DNA from 2 places in the Brevibacillus aydinogluensis genome. Region 2 is predicted to be linked to the other one. Evidence: a T-box and tRNA genes for the amino acid it is inferred to sense, from the RefSeq annotation. Region 2 holds a T-box; the other holds one or more tRNA genes.

Region 1 (8,186 bases), 1.3 Mb from region 2:
CGTTGATCTCTTTTACCAGGCTGAGCGGCGCATAGACCGCGTGTCCGTAGCGGTGGTTGTCGTCCTGCCGCAGTTGGCCGACGACTCTCACGCGGATTTCTTTCTTTTCGAAGTGCGGCTCGTCGTCGATCCGGTACTCGCGCGTCAGCACGATCGTAGCCGTCTTGTCGACGAGATTGAACGACTGAGGGGCATCGCCACCGTTAAAACCAGGGCGCATGATCTCCATTCCCCCGCCCCGTTTGGCGTCCGCGCTTCTCCGCCGCGCTTCCCGCCGCTCCTTTTCCACGTCCCGCAAAATGGTGGGAACTCGGTAGGCCACGACGATTTCCTGCGGCGATCCGCTCAGGTAGCTGCCTTTTTCCACGTCATCCTTGCGGTAGGCGGCCGATTCGTGCACGTCCACTCCGACTACCTCGACATACCCTTCTCGCCTGCCCACTTTCAGCTTGGTTTCCCCGTGTATCCGCTTGATCGGCATGACCGCCGCCACGCCGGGTATGCCCTTGATCACCCGCACTGCTTCCATGTTCAGCTTTTTCCGCTGGTCGTCCGGGATAGGCTCGTCCTTTTCGTAATTCCAATACGCCGGTTCTACGTCCAGCTCCGTCAGGTTGCCGAAGTTCTCCAGGCTTTTGACGGCATTTTCCTTCAGTCCCAGACTGAGGGCGATCATCGCCACAATCGCGGCCGTCCCGATCATGACGCCGACGGAGGTCAGCGCCGTGCGCAGCTTCATGCGCCACAAGTTTCGCCAGACGATGCGAAACGAATCCAGAAGTTTCACAGTAGGTTCACCTCATGCCCTCTCTCATGCCGGTTTGGTCCGTTTTTGCACGACCCGTCCGTCCTGCAGATAGATGACGCGGTCGGACTGTTCCGCCACTTCCTGTTCGTGCGTGACGATGATAAACGTCGTGCCGTTTTCGCGGTTCATCCGCTTCATCAACGCCAAGATTTCCTGCTCGGTTTTGCTGTCCAGATTCCCGGTCGGTTCGTCGGCAAGCACAATGCTGGGCTGGTTGACCAGGGCGCGGGCGATGCTGACCCGCTGCTGCTGCCCGCCGCTCAGTTCGTTTGGCTTGTGGTCCATCCGCCCTTCCAACCCGACGCGTTCCAGCATCTCCTTTGCTTTGGCCCGTCTGCTTTTGCGGCTTTCGCCGGCAAAAATCAGCGGCAGTTCCACGTTTTCTAGCGCGGTCAGGTTGGGAAGCAGGTTGTACGATTGAAAAATAAAGCCCATGCACCGGCGGCGAAACAGACACAGTTCATTCTCGTTCAAGCGGGAGATTTCTTCCCCATTGACGAAAATCCTCCCCTCGTCCGGTTTGGTCAAACCGGCCAGCAGGTTCAACAGCGTCGACTTGCCCGATCCGGACGATCCGCACAGGGCGACAAACTCCCCTTTGTCGACGTGCAGATTGATGTCGAACAGCACGGGCACCTTGATCTTGCCCGTCCCGTAGCTGTGATTGACGCCGTTCACCGTCAATTCGCCTGTTCCGTTGGCCATCTCGTTTTCCACCTCGTTTGTCGATACGTGTAAAATTGGCATCCTTTATCTATAGACGCAGTAACTGGAGAAATGTAACGCGACTTGGTAAATATTTTCTTGTTCACGCAAACGCAATACTTTCTTCATGAAAATGTAACACCGCGGTGATCTAATACATGCTGCTCGTTGATACAATAAAGGTGTGAAGAAAAACGAGAGAGGGCGGATAGATGATGAGAATCTATCGGTTTTTGTTTGAAACGGCGTCACGTCAATGGATTGAAATCATCAAGGCACCCAGCATGTTTGAGGCAGCCAAAGAGGCCAAGCGCCTCGCCTCGAAGCGCGCCAAGGCCATGTCCACTCCGATCACCTTCTCGTTCCATCACATTGCATCTGTCTGAAAAAGTAACCCTACATAGAAAATCGCCCACGATATCGAAACGCTTCTCCCCGCCGGAGAGGCGTTTTTTCATGGGACGAACGTATTGACACCGCCTTGGTTTTCCACTTCAATTTAGGTAGAACGTAAACGAACCGCACCATCAGTTGCGGCTGGAAAAGGGAGACATCTGCCATGACGATTCGCAAAGCGTTAACCATCGCAGGATCTGACACCAGCGGCGGCGCCGGCATCCAGGCTGACCTGAAGACGTTTCAGGAGCTGGGCGTCTACGGAATGACCGCCCTGACCGTAATCGTAGCCCAAGATCCGCACAATTCCTGGTTTCACGAGGTGTTTCCGATCGACCTCGGCACTCTGGAGAAGCAGTTGGAAACGGTTCTCTCCGGCATCGGCGTCGATGCCGTGAAAACCGGCATGCTGGGTACGACGGAGCTGATCGAGCTGGCGGCCCGGAAAATCGACCAATACCAATTGAAGAACGTCGTCGTCGACCCGGTGCTCGTCTGCAAGGGAGCGGACGAAGTGCTTCACCCGGAAGTGGCCGACAGCCTGCGCGACGTCCTCGTTCCCCGGGCTACTGTCGTGACGCCCAACCTGTTTGAAGCCGGTCAGTTGAGCCAAATGGGGGCGCTCAAAACCGTCGACGACATGAAAGAAGCAGCCAAGCGCATTCACGACAAAGGGGCGGCCTACGTGCTGGTCAAAGGCGGCGGCAAGCTCGCGCACGAAAAAGCGATTGACGTCCTGTACGACGGCCACACATTTGACATTCTGGAAGGCGAGCGGATCAACACCACCTACACGCACGGCGCCGGCTGCACCTACTCCGCCGCCATCTGTGCGGAGCTTGCCAAAGGCAAATCGGTGCGCGAGGCGGTAGCGGTAGCCAAGGCGTTCATCACCGAAGCGATCCGCCATTCTTTCCCGCTCAATCAATACGTCGGACCGACACATCACGGCGCGTACCGCAGCCTGCAACACAACTGACAGCAAAAAACTCCAATCCGTCCGCTGCTTCGGACAGATTGGAGTTTTTTTGTGTTACGCTTCCTTTTTGATCGCCAGCTCCACCTGCTGCTGTGCAGAACCCGGTTTTTTTCGCATCGAGCTGACCGTGTACACGAACAGCGCGCTCCAGATCAAGCCGAAGCTGACCAGGTGAACGCCGCCAAATGTTTCGCCAAACAGGAACACCGCCATGAACAGCGAGATCGACGGGGCCAGGTACTGGATAAACCCCACCGTGGACAGCGGCAGCAGCTTGGCCGCTTGAGCGAACCAGAAGAGCGGCAAGGCCGTCGCCACGCCAGACAGCGTCAACAGTGCAATCTGCCAGCCTGTCACGTGGGAAAGCGTGTCCGTCCCGCTGACGTGCAGCGTCACCAGGTACCCCAGCGCCACCGGAGCCACCACCAGCGTTTCCCAGGCCAGACTGATGATCGCGTCCGTTTTTATCAACTTTTTGACCAGCCCGTAGCAGGCAAACGTCAGTGCGAGGGAAATCGCGACCCACGGTACCCTGCCGTAGTGCGCGGTCATCACGGAAACGCCGGCTGCGGCCAGCGCAATCGCCATCCACTGCCCCTTTCCCAGCCGCTCTTTGAGGAACAAGACGCCAAAAAGCACGTTCAGCAGCGGGTTGATGTAGTACCCGAGGCTGGTTTCCAACACGTTGCCGTTGTTGACCGCCCAGATGAAAATCAGCCAGTTGGCGCTGATAAACAGCGAACACAGGAGGAGCGCCCCTCTCTCCTTCGCCGTCGAAATCGCCTTTCGCATCTGCAGCCAGCGCTTCGTCACAAACAGCAGTACGGCAACAAAAACGAGGGACCAGACAATTCGGTGGGCGAGAATCTCCCACGCGGCCATTTCCTGAAACACCTTCCAATAGAGCGGCAGCAGTCCCCAGGCCAAATAGGCCCCCACCGCGTAGAAGACACCCTTTCTCATCTCTCCAGCCTCCATGAATTATTTGCTCTGTCATCTCTAGTGTAGCTGAAGCAGGCCGGAACAGCTATCTATTAACATGCAGCATATTGGCCGGGAGAAGGCACATGCTTGCACGCCACGGCAGTTGTTTAGCATAGTAACGAATCATCACAGCAGTATGATAAAGATATGTGTAAAATTTTATTGTATCATTTCTGAATCTCATGTACAATAATTTTCGCATACTTATGTTTTGTCACAAGAAAGGAACGTTTGCTTATGAGTTACTGGCGATCCGTGCTGCTCGTCCTGGCCGGCGCGTGCAGCTACGGCGTGCTTTCTGTCATCATGAAATCCGCCTTTTCCGCCGGTTTTACCCCGGTCGAATTAAGCGGCGGGCAGCTTGTGTTCGGGACGCTGATCATGTCCGGCGTCGCGCTGTTCCTGTCCAGGCAGCGGTTTCGGCTGCGCCACCTGCTGATCCTGCTGCCGTCCGGCCTGATGATGGCCGGCACCAGCCTGTTTTACCACCGGGCGGTCAGCGAAATCCCGGCCTCGCTCGCCATTGTGCTGCTGTTCCAGTTTACCTGGATTGGCGTGCTGATCGAGTGTATTGCCGACCGCAAGTGGCCCGGACCGGAAAAATGGGCCTCGCTGGTCCTCCTCGGCATCGGCACCGTGCTGGCCAGCGGCCTGATGGAATCCGGCCTGCATGACGTCAGCGCCACCGGTCTCATCTATGGTCTATTGTCCGGGTTTACGTTTGCGATGGTGATCTTTCTCAGCGGACGGCTGGCGCCGGACGTGAACCCGTATCTGCGCAGCGCCGTCTCCATTGGCATGGCCGCGCTCTGCCTGTCGCTGGTCTATCCGCCGACCTTCCTCATCAACGGCAGACTGTGGGACGGATTGCTGCCGTACGCCCTGCTGGTGGCCTGCTTCGGCTCAGCCATCCCGATTCTCTGTCTGTCGATTGGCGTGCCGCGTATCGGCAACGGATTGGCGACCATTCTCAGCGCAGCCGAACTGCCGGCAGTCGTGCTGCTCTCCAGTCTGGTGCTGCACGAACAGATCAGCCTCTACAAGTGGAGCGGTGTGCTGTTGATCCTGGCCGCCATTGCCGTGCCGCAGATCAAGTGGAATCGGCTGGTCCATCCTGCCCGAAAGCCTCACCGGCATAAGATGTAAAAAAGGATACGGCAAGGCGCTGAACGGTTCAGCGCTTTTGCCTCATGCACCATGCGGGCGTGTCGACCGGATAACAGGTTGGCGCGCCTGTTTTTGTGCGCCTTCGCCCTCCCATACCCCAAAACGTGGCAGCCTTGAAAAGGAAGCGGCGAACTTAAGCGCATTTACTCGTCACAATATTGCGAAAGTGAAAGAGAAAGGCGTCCGCCCGTGGAAAAGCGGCCTGGTACAGAAACGATTCAAAATCAAAAAGCCCGGCGCTTGCAGCGGTTTGCTGCACTCACCGGGCTGTGTGAACATAGATGGTGCGTTCGGCGAGACTCGAACTCGCACGGGTCGCCCCGCCACCCCCTCAAGATGGTGTGTCTGCCAATTCCACCACGACCGCATGTGTCTGGGTTGGGGACGTCCTTTGGTGAATAAAAAAATGGGGCGATCGATGGGAATCGAACCCACGAATGCCGGAGCCACAATCCGGTGCGTTAACCACTTCGCCACGATCGCCATGTACATATGGTAGCGGTGGAGGGGCTTGAACCCCCGACCTTTCGGGTATGAACCGAACGCTCTAGCCAGCTGAGCTACACCGCCAGAAACATTTGGAGCGGGTGATGGGAATCGAACCCACGCGACCAGCTTGGAAGGCTGGGGTTCTACCACTGAACTACACCCGCACGCGTTATCGGCCAGCGCAGCAGATCGGATGCTGCTCTGCGCCGCCCGTTGCTGATGAGAATAAGAATGGTCGGGAAGACAGGATTTGAACCTGCGACCTCTTGGTCCCGAACCAAGCGCTCTACCAAGCTGAGCCACTTCCCGACGTGGAGGTGAGACACGGGCTGTGCCAACTTCCCACCTCTTGCTATGGCGTGCCCTGAGAGATTCGAACTCCCGACCTTTTGATTCGTAGTCAAACGCTCTATCCAGCTGAGCTAAGGGCACAAAACGATGTAAGAGATTGCACTGGAGCGGACGACGGGGCTCGAACCCGCGGCCTTCGCCTTGGCAAGGCGACGCTCTACCAGCTGAGCTACGTCCGCATGTTAATACCTTCTGAGATGTAACAATCAAGACATTTTGTATGGTGCGGTCGAGAGGACTTGAACCTCCACGGTGTTGCCACCACTAGAACCTGAATCTAGCGCGTCTGCCAATTCCGCCACGACCGCATATGTCATTGTACCCGTAAAGGTGGTGGAGGCTGACGGGATCGAACCGCCGACCCTCTGCTTGTAAGGCAGATGCTCTCCCAGCTGAGCTAAGCCTCCGCTCCGTCCGCAAAGTGAACGGAGGCTTCTCAGCGAATCCGTATGCTTTGCGGGGTCCCCCGGACAGCGTCCAGGGGGATTTTTCTATGGTGACCCGTAGGGGATTCGAACCCCTGAATGACAGCGTGAAAGGCTGCTGTGTTAAACCACTTCACCAACGGGCCAGGTGATTGATGGCGGATGGAGTGGGATTTGAACCCACGAGACGAGTCATCCCCGTCTACACGATTTCCAATCGTGCTCCTTCGGCCTCTCGGACATCCATCCAGATCGTTTTTGCCGTTCTCTCATCGGCAAGAATTAATCTATCACATCTCAAAAGCTTTTTCAAGTGGTATTTTAAAATTTTTTTCTGGTTAAAAGAGAAGATGTTGGCCTCGTGCTTATTTCATTGTATCGATTCCGCTTATGAAAGGCAACGCAAAGGCCCCCTCGCTCACAAGCACAAAGGGGCCTTTTTCGCCCAACAGCGGGAAAGCAGTCTGGCCGTCACCCGGCCGATACGCGCTCTTCTCCCCGGCTTACACGCGGTCGATCGCTCCGTATCTGCGGACATCGTCTGCGGTGATCCGCGCCAATTGATTCAAAAACTCGATCTGAAATTGTCCCGGGCCTTCCGCTCCTTTGCCGGCAGCTGCCACTTCCGCCGCCACGCCATAGCTGACGAGCGCAGACGCCCCCGCAAGCAGCAGGTCTTTCTCCACCGCAACAAACGCCCCCAGGACGGATGTGAGCAGGCAGCCCGTGCCCGTTACCTTGGTCAGGATGGGATGGCCGTTGCGGATGAGGTAGGTGGTGCGGCCGTCCGTGATGACATCCGTTTTCCCCGTAATCGCGACGATCGTGCCCAACTGCTTCGCCGCCGACTGCGCGAGCGAGACTACATCGCCGCTCCCTTCCCCCGCATCGACGCCTTTGATCGTCCAGCTCTCGCCGATCACATGAGCGATTTCCGCAGCGTTGCCGCGAATGACGGACACCCGGACCTCCCGCATGATCGTTTGCGCGGTTTTCGTCCGATAGGCGGTCGCCCCCCGCTCCCACCGGGTCGAAGATGACCGGCACGCCGTGCTGATTGGCCGAACGGCCCGCGATCAGCATGGCCTCCACCTCTGCCTCATTCAGCGTGCCGATATTGAGCACCAGCGCGCCGGCGATTTTGGCCATGTCCGCCACCTCTTCCTTGGCGTACGCCATGACAGGCGAAGCGCCCAGGGCCAGCAGGCCGTTGGCGGTAAAGTTGGTGACGACGACGTTGGTGATGTTGTGGACGAGGGGGTTGGCCTCACGCACCTTCACCAGCGTATTCCCGATGTCTTGCAGCAATGTCATGAAAAGCGCCTCCTGATCCTTTGGTCGGTTGTCCTCTCATTATCTCACAAGACCGAGGCGTGAGACAGACAAGCACGCACGCAAGCTGCCCTTTTGCCGTGAAAAAACCCCTCGCGGCAAACAGCGATACGCGCTGTATTACCAGGAGGGGTTCGCGTTGGATGGACCTGCCGGCATTTACCTCATCCGGTCTGAAACTGGTTTGGCATCAATGATCCGGCAGGGTAAGCGAACGCGATATGCTTTTTGTTTCCGATTCGTCGCCATCATCTACCCGGCCGCTTGCAGCGGCGGTCCAGTTGACCACCCGGCTGGCAATCGTCACCGCCAGGATCGTGTAAAGCGTTTCGCGAATCGGCAGGTACCACAGCGACAGACTGAGCACCAGCGCGTCCAGCAGCAGAAAGACCGTTCCAATCGACAGTCCGATCTGACGGCTGAGCAGCACGGCCAGGATGTCGTCCCCGCCAGTGGCGCCGCCATACCGCAAGACGATCCCCGCCCCCCAACCGGTCAGCAGGCCGGACAGCAGGGCGGCCAGCGGCATGAGGCCGCTCAGATCAACGTG
Region 2 (8,186 bases):
CCAAACGTGATCAAAAAGAAAAACTACAACTGGATGCTTCCCGGACTGCTCAGCTACTATCCGGGGGTAGATGGTTTGAAGACCGGCTATACGTCGGCGGCGGGATACTGTTTCACCGGTACGGCAACACGGGATGATATGCGCCTGATCAGCGTCGTCATGGGGACCAGCAGCGAGTTGAAGCGCTTTGAAGAAACCAAAAAGCTGTTTGACTACGGCTTCAGCAACTTCAAGCTGACCAAAAAGGTGGAGAAGGGAGCCGCAGTGAAAGGCTTTGAAACCGCGCCGGTGAAAAACGGTGTGGACCTGACCGTACCAGCTGTAACAAGTAAAGAGGTAAACGTCCTGACCAAAATTGGCGAGGACACCAAGTTTACGCCGGTCGTGACCTTCCAGGATCTGAATGCGCCGCTGACGAAAGGACAGGTCATCGGGAAAGTGGTCTTTAAAGAAGAAGGAGAAAAGGACAGCGACTACCTGCAGCCGGAAGACGTGACCAAGGGGGGCGTCGACCTCGTGGCTGGACAAGACGTAGAGGAAGCAAGCTGGATTCGCCTGTTCTTCCGCAGCATCATCCAATTTATTAGTAACATTTTCAGCAGCGTCACCGGCAAATAAGTGGTTGTGTCGAAAATCACACTTCGTTTACAATGGTGAATATTACGACAACGTTTGCACAAAAACGTGCAGATCTAGAGTCCACATGGGTAGGAGGCAAAAAGCATGGTACAAGTAGGAACGTCCCGCGTTAAAAAAGGTATGGCTGAAATGCAAAAAGGCGGCGTCATCATGGACGTCGTAAATGCCGAACAAGCGAAGATCGCGGAAGCGGCCGGTGCCGTTGCCGTTATGGCACTGGAACGCGTACCGTCTGATATTCGCGCGGCCGGCGGAGTGGCGCGCATGGCTGACCTGGGCATCGTGGAAGAAGTGATGAAAGCGGTATCCATCCCGGTCATGGCCAAGGCACGGATTGGCCACTTCGTTGAAGCACGCGTGCTCGAGGCGATGGGCGTTGACTACATCGACGAGAGTGAAGTGCTCACTCCTGCCGACGACATGTTCCACATCAACAAAAAAGACTTTACGGTTCCGTTTGTCTGCGGTGCCCGCGATCTGGGCGAAGCGCTGCGCCGCATCGGTGAAGGCGCGTCCATGATCCGCACCAAAGGGGAGCCGGGTACGGGCAACATCGTGGAAGCGGTTCGCCACATGCGCACGATGCAGGCACAGATTCGCAAAGTGCAAAGCATGTCCTACGACGAACTGATGGCGGAAGCGAAAAACCTGGGTGCACCGTACGAACTTCTGGAATACGTGCATAAAAACGGGAAGCTGCCGGTTGTCAACTTCGCAGCCGGTGGTGTGGCTACGCCGTCCGACGCTGCACTGATGATGCAGCTTGGGGCAGATGGCGTGTTCGTCGGCTCCGGTATCTTCAAATCGGAGAATCCGGAGAAATACGCCCGCGCCATCGTCGAAGCGACGACGCACTACACCGACTACGATCTGATTGCCCGCGTCTCCAAAGGACTGGGTACGGCTATGCCGGGTATCGAAATCTCCAAACTGCGCGAAGCAGATCGCATGCAAGAGCGCGGCTGGTAAGGTGAACAACATGAAAATTGGCGTACTTGCCCTGCAGGGAGCTGTAGCCGAACACATCCGCATGCTGGAACAAGTCGGTGCAACAGCGGTCCCGGTGAAAAAAGTGGAAGAGCTCAACGATCTGGACGGTCTGGTGATCCCCGGCGGGGAAAGCACCACAATCAGCAAGTTGATGCACAAATACGGCTTTATGGAAGCCATCCGCCAGTTTGGCCAAGCCAAAAAACCGATTTTTGGCACATGTGCCGGCGCCATCCTGCTGGCCAACCGCATCAACGGCCAGGATGACTGCCACCTCGGTCTGATGGACATGAAGGTGGAGCGCAACGCGTTTGGACGTCAAAAGGAGAGCTTTGAAGTCGATCTGCCCGTGGCGGGCATCGCTCCCGATTTTCCGGCTGTCTTTATTCGGGCGCCGTACATTATGGAACTGGGGGAAAACGGTCAGGTGCTGGCGAAGTACGAAGACAAAATTGTCGCCGCCCGCCAAGGCCATTACCTCGCGGCTGCCTTCCACCCGGAACTGACGGAGGATGCGCGCATCCACAAATTCTTCTTTGACATGGTGAAGGAGTACCGGGCCGATAAAGTTCAGGCCTGATCCCGCACTCACACAAAAAACCGGTACCGCACGTGGTGCCGGTTTTTTTGTCAACCGCCTCCTTTACACAGGTATAGAACCTGTAGTACAGTTAACAATAGATGTATCGAATATTGAATGCGATGATGAGGCCAGTACTTTGCATAAGCCAGGCCCAGAGAGTCGGTGGCGGGTGAAAACCGATCCGGCGTGCAAGGGAATCCACCTCGGAGTGGCAAAGCTTCAAACTTTGCCCGGTAACCGTCCCGTTACGACGGATGAGAGCGGGCAAATGCGGATGGAAACGGACAAACGCATTTGCCAACAAGGGTGGCAACGCGGGTATACAGCACTCGTCCCTTACAGAGGGGACGAGTGTTTTTTACTGTCCCGCAGGAACGCGCTTTCGCCATTCACATCTGGACAACTATTCTTTCCAGAATAAGGAATCATAGAGATTAGGAGGGAATTACATGCTTGACGTGAAAGTTTTGCGCAGCAATTTGGAAGAGGTAAAACGCCGGTTGGCACATCGCAACGAAGACATTTCCGCGCTCGACCAGTTCGCCGAGACGGATGAAAAGCGGCGCCAGGTCATTCAAGAAGCAGAATCGTTGAAAAATAAGCGAAACACGGTCTCCGAACAAGTGGCGATCATGAAGCGCAACAAAGAAAACGCCGACCACCTGATCGCCGAAATGAAACAGGTGAACGAGCGCATCAAGGCGCTGGACGAAGAACTGCGCCAGCTGGACGAACAATTGGAGCAGATTTTGCTGAGCCTGCCCAATCTGCCGCACGAGAGCGTGCCGATCGGTACGTCGGAAGAAGACAACGTGGTGGCCTGGACCTGGGGCGAACCGCGCAATTTTACGTTTGAGCCAAAGCCGCACTGGGAGCTGGCTGACAATCTGGGCATCCTCGACTTTGAAGCGGCGGCCAAGGTAACAGGCAGCCGGTTTGTCTTTTACAAGGGGCTGGGAGCGCGTCTGGAGCGGGCGCTGATGAACTTCATGCTGGATCTGCATACCAGCGAACACGGATACGAAGAAATTTTGCCGCCGTACATCGTCAATCGCACCAGCATGACCGGCACCGGTCAGCTTCCCAAATTTGAGGAGGATGCCTTCAAACTGGATGGACCGGATTACTTCCTGATCCCGACAGCGGAGGTGCCGGTGACCAACATTCACCGCGACGAGATTCTCGATGCAGCCGACCTGCCGATCTATTACGCCGCGTACAGCGCTTGTTTCCGTTCCGAAGCCGGATCGGCCGGCCGCGATACGCGCGGACTGATTCGCCAGCACCAGTTTAACAAGGTGGAGATGGTGAAGTTCGTCAAACCGGAAGACTCTTACGACGAACTGGAAAAGCTGGTGAAAAACGCGGAAAAAGTGCTGCAGCTCCTCGGCCTGCCGTACCGCGTGATGAACATGTGCACCGGCGACCTCGGGTTTACCGCCGCGAAAAAGTACGACCTGGAGGTATGGCTCCCCAGCTACAATACGTATCGGGAAATCTCCTCGTGTTCCAACTTTGAGGACTTCCAGGCGCGTCGGGCCAACATCCGGTTCCGCCGCGACGCGAAGAGCAAGCCGGAGTTCGTCCATACACTCAACGGCTCCGGTCTGGCAATCGGCCGCACCGTGGCCGCCCTGCTGGAAAACTACCAGCAGGAAGACGGCTCCATTGTCATTCCGGAGGTACTGCGTCCGTACATGGGCGGAATGGAAAAGATCGTGCCGAAGGAAAGCCGCTGACGACGTACAGCATACAGACAGTCAGCATAGAAAAAACCGGCTCTCACGTCCATTTGGATGGGGAGCCGGTTTTTTTATGTAACAAAAACAGCGGAATTTTTTGAAAATGGTGTTGCGTTGTACGAACCACTGTTATATAATAACGGCAAGAAAGTTGATTATTGTATTAATACAGGAGTGGAGGGAACGGAAATGAACTGCTTTCGGTGTGAAGGAAACGGCGAACAGAATTGTCCGCACTGCGGCGGAGCGGGCTATGACGAGCACGGGGTGGTGTGCCATCATTGCCAAGGTGACGGCTGTGTAAGCTGCAGCCACTGCAGCGGCAGCGGGTATCTGGATTAAGGCCATTTTTTTTGGTAGTACTGTACTATAATAGATTGATTAAATTTTCTTCTGTATCATAATAACGTTTTGGTTCAGGAGAGGAGGAACCTGTTTTGACTACGCTGCACACCAACCATTACCCAGCCGAAGTGACGATCACCGGCGCGCTGTCGCCGCAGTATGAGGAGATTCTCACTCCCGACGCGATCCGATTCTTGATCAAACTGGAGCGGGCCTTTGGCGAGCGGAGGCGGGATCTGTTGAAACAGCGGATCAAACGGCAGGAGGAGATTGACTGCGGGAAGCTGCCCGATTTTTTGCCTGAGACCGCCCACATTCGCAAGGCTGATTGGACGGTGGCTCCCCTGCCGCCCGACCTGCAGGACCGCCGGGTGGAGATTACCGGTCCGGCCGGCGACCGCAAAATGGTGATCAACGCGCTCAACTCGGGAGCCCGGATGTTTATGGCCGACTTTGAAGACGCCAACTCGCCGACGTGGACCAACACGATCCAGGGACAAATCAACATGCGCGATGCGGTGAGGCGCACCATTACCTACACCAGCCCGGAAGGCAAGCAGTACGCGCTGAAGGAAAAAACGGCTGTGCTGATCGTCCGTCCGCGCGGCTGGCATCTGGAAGAAAAACACGTGTTGTTGGATGGGCAGCCGCTCTCCGGCAGTCTGTTTGACTTCGGATTGTATTTCTTCCACAACGCCCATGTCTTGCTGGAAAAAGGCTCGGGCCCGTACTTTTACCTGCCCAAACTGGAGAACCACCTGGAAGCCCGTCTCTGGAACGACGTCTTCCTGTTTGCTCAGGACGAATTGGGGATTCCGCGCGGCACGATCAAGGCGACAGTGTTGGTCGAAACGATTCTGGCCGCGTTTGAGATGGATGAAATCCTGTACGAGTTGCGTGAGCACAGCGCCGGACTCAACTGCGGCCGCTGGGACTACATTTTCAGCTACATCAAAAAACTGCGCAACCAGCCCGATGTCATCCTCCCCGACCGCGCTTTGGTGACGATGACGGTGCCGTTCATGCGGGCGTATACCACGCTTGCGGTCAAGACGTGCCACAGGCGGCAGGCGCCCTGCATCGGGGGAATGGCGGCGCAAATCCCGGTCAAAAACGATCCGGTCAAAAACGAAGAAGCGCTGGCCAAGGTGCGGGCCGACAAGGAGCGGGAAGCCTACGACGGCCATGACGGCACCTGGGTGGCCCACCCCGGATTGGTGCCGGTGGCGATGGAAGTGTTTGACCGCTTGATGCCGGAAGCCAATCAGATCTGGTACAAGCGGGAGGATGTGCAGGTCACGGCTGCCGACCTGCTGGCGGTGCCTGAGGGGCCGATTACGGAAGAAGGTGTGCGCACCAACATCAGCGTCGGCATCCAGTACATCGAAGCCTGGCTGCGCGGCCACGGCGCGGTGCCGATCAACAACCTGATGGAAGACGCGGCCACGGCGGAAATTTCCCGCGCCCAGGTCTGGCAGTGGATTCGCCACCGCCGGGGCGTGCTGCCGGACGGGCGGAAGATTACCGCCGGACTGGTCAAACAGTGGGTGAGTGAGGAACTGCAAGCCTTGAAACAAGCCATCGGCCAGGAACGGTACGAGAACGGCAAGTTCCAGCTGGCGGGCGAATTGTTTCTGCGGCTGGTGACAGCAGACGAATTCGAAGAGTTCTTGACCATCCCGGGCTATGGCTATCTTGAATAAAAAGGAGTGGAAGAGGATGAACAAGCAAGAGGCAATCAGACAGGTGGAGGAAAGCTGGAAGGCGGAGCGTTGGAAGGGGATTGTCCGCCCGTATACGGCAGAGGACGTCGTCCGGCTGCGCGGTTCGGTGCAGATTGAACATACGTTGGCACGGATGGGGGCAGAGCGGCTGTGGCATTTGCTCAACACGGAACACCACATCAAGGCGCTGGGTGCCCTCACCGGAAACCAGGCAATTCAGCAGGTGAAAGCCGGCTTGAAAGCCATCTACCTGAGCGGCTGGCAGGTAGCGGCTGACGCCAACCTGGCCGGGCAGATGTACCCCGATCAGAGCTTGTATCCGGCCAACAGCGTTCCTCACGTGGTTAAGCGGATCAATCAGGCGTTCCAGCGCGCCGACCAGATCCAGCAGGCGGAAGGGACCGGCGACATCTACTGGTTTGCGCCGATCGTGGCTGATGCGGAAGCTGGTTTTGGCGGACCGCTCAACGTGTTTGAACTGATGAAAAGCATGATCGAAGCGGGAGCCGCCGGCGTTCACTTCGAAGACCAGCTGGCTTCGGAGAAAAAGTGCGGCCACATGGGCGGAAAAGTGCTGATTCCCACGCAGTTGGCCATTCGCAATCTGATCGCAGCCCGCTTTGCCGCTGATGTGATGGGCGTACCGACCGTGATCATCGCTCGTACGGATGCCAACGGAGCCTTTTTGATCACCAGCGACATCGACGACCGCGACAAGCCGTTCCTCACCGGCGAGCGCACACCCGAAGGATTCTTCCGCATGCGCGGCGGGCTGGATGCGGCTATCGCGCGCGGCCTCAGCTACGCGCCGTACGCCGATTTGATCTGGTGCGAAACCTCGGAGCCCAATCTGGAGGAAGCGCGCCGGTTTGCTGAAGCCATTCACGCACAATTCCCGGGGAAATTGCTGGCGTACAACTGCTCCCCGTCGTTCAACTGGAAACGGAAGCTAGATGAAGCTGCGATCGCCCGTTTTCAGGATGAGCTGGGCGAGATGGGGTACAAGTTTCAATTCGTCACCCTGGCTGGCTTCCACTCGCTCAACCACAGCATGTTTGAGCTGGCCCGAGGCTACCGCGAGCGCGGCATGGCCGCCTACTCCGAGCTGCAGCAGGCGGAGTTTGCGAGCGAGCCATACGGATATACCGCGACCCGCCACCAGCGCGAGGTCGGCACCGGCTACTTTGACGAAGTGGCCCAGGTGATCGCCGGCGGCACCTCGTCGACCACGGCCTTGAAAGGCTCCACGGAGGAAGAACAGTTTACCCATAGCTGATGAAACGTCAGGACCAGGGCATCATCCCTGGTCCTCCCAATTGCAAAAAATCGACTTCCCTCATATAATTAATTAGAGTAGGTGCAATACGTCCTCGTAGCTCAGCTGGATAGAGCAGCAGTTTCCTAAACTGCGTGTCGGAGGTTCGAGTCCTCTCGGGGACGCCATTCCATGAAAAACCTTGGGAATCCAAGGTTTTTTCTTTTTATGTGGAGAGTAAGACAGGAAATTGGTTCTTAGGCGTGGCACTGAGTATTATTCGCACTCTGAACTGTATGGAAAATATTATGAAACGATCGGGAATAACAGCCCCATCCACGAATTAATTGAAAGGATCTACACCAATCCATTGTAAATAAATGGGAATAATACTTATTTAATAATTCACACAATTTTAACATCGAGCGGATTCATTTCCCCTCATTATGGGATACAATGTCAATGACAATGACGACCGTGAGAAGAAAGGGGTATACTCATTGAATTTGGTATTAACCGAAAGACAATGTCGAGTATGTCGGGTTCGTCTGACGGAGTATGAAATTGAAAACAACAACGAGCTATGCATGGATTGTTATAAAGAAAAACGTGAAGATGCTGAAACGAAAGCGAACCTGGGCAAAAAGCCGTCTCTCTGATGGGAGACGGCTCAGCATGTAGACAAAGTCCGTGGCGCATGGGTGATCGGGCCCGCTCGCTCTCTTGACGCCCAGCAAAGAAGTGGATGATGTCCGCTCCAAAACGCGACGCGGGCAGGGGGCAAACATCTGGGTGTTTCGACGAAGTGAGACTTGTGCCCCCTGTTTATCCCCGCGTCTTTCGTTTTTCCGCTGAGCAGGTCGTCAAAGGAGCTCGCTTGGCCCATCCCTCCATGCGATGTACGTTGT

Evidence for each region. The T-box of region 2 lies ahead of serS (serine--tRNA ligase). A T-box ahead of a tRNA ligase gene usually reads a tRNA of that ligase, here a tRNA-Ser.
Region 1: it has a tRNA-Ser gene. The T-box ahead of serS (serine--tRNA ligase) is inferred to sense a tRNA for this amino acid. The anticodon was not compared.

What each region holds. Positions count from the first base shown of each region.
Region 1 covers NZ_OY569118.1:1,252,839-1,261,024, reverse strand. The annotation lists gene Q7F15_RS06160 (ABC transporter permease) at 1-787, opposite strand, end outside; gene Q7F15_RS06155 (ABC transporter ATP-binding protein) at 812-1,513, opposite strand; gene Q7F15_RS06150 (hypothetical protein) at 1,726-1,899, shown strand; gene pdxK (pyridoxine/pyridoxal/pyridoxamine kinase) at 2,073-2,888, shown strand; gene rarD (EamA family transporter RarD) at 2,943-3,851, opposite strand; gene Q7F15_RS06135 (EamA family transporter) at 4,110-5,018, shown strand; tRNA gene Q7F15_RS06130 (tRNA-Leu) at 5,322-5,406, opposite strand; tRNA gene Q7F15_RS06125 (tRNA-His) at 5,447-5,522, opposite strand; tRNA gene Q7F15_RS06120 (tRNA-Met) at 5,533-5,609, opposite strand; tRNA gene Q7F15_RS06115 (tRNA-Gly) at 5,619-5,692, opposite strand; tRNA gene Q7F15_RS06110 (tRNA-Pro) at 5,761-5,837, opposite strand; tRNA gene Q7F15_RS06105 (tRNA-Arg) at 5,884-5,960, opposite strand; tRNA gene Q7F15_RS06100 (tRNA-Gly) at 5,983-6,058, opposite strand; tRNA gene Q7F15_RS06095 (tRNA-Leu) at 6,101-6,187, opposite strand; tRNA gene Q7F15_RS06090 (tRNA-Val) at 6,211-6,286, opposite strand; tRNA gene Q7F15_RS06085 (tRNA-Glu) at 6,374-6,450, opposite strand; tRNA gene Q7F15_RS06080 (tRNA-Ser) at 6,461-6,553, opposite strand; partial or broken gene thiM (hydroxyethylthiazole kinase) at 6,808-7,618, opposite strand; gene Q7F15_RS06070 (YitT family protein) at 7,827-8,186, opposite strand, start outside.
Region 2 covers NZ_OY569118.1:4,074,465-4,082,650, reverse strand. The annotation lists gene Q7F15_RS20420 (D-alanyl-D-alanine carboxypeptidase family protein) at 1-618, shown strand, start outside; gene pdxS (pyridoxal 5'-phosphate synthase lyase subunit PdxS) at 724-1,608, shown strand; gene pdxT (pyridoxal 5'-phosphate synthase glutaminase subunit PdxT) at 1,619-2,209, shown strand; T-box leader at 2,323-2,552, shown strand; gene serS (serine--tRNA ligase) at 2,662-3,951, shown strand; gene Q7F15_RS20400 (hypothetical protein) at 4,144-4,296, shown strand; gene aceB (malate synthase A) at 4,392-6,002, shown strand; gene aceA (isocitrate lyase) at 6,019-7,299, shown strand; tRNA gene Q7F15_RS20385 (tRNA-Arg) at 7,390-7,466, shown strand.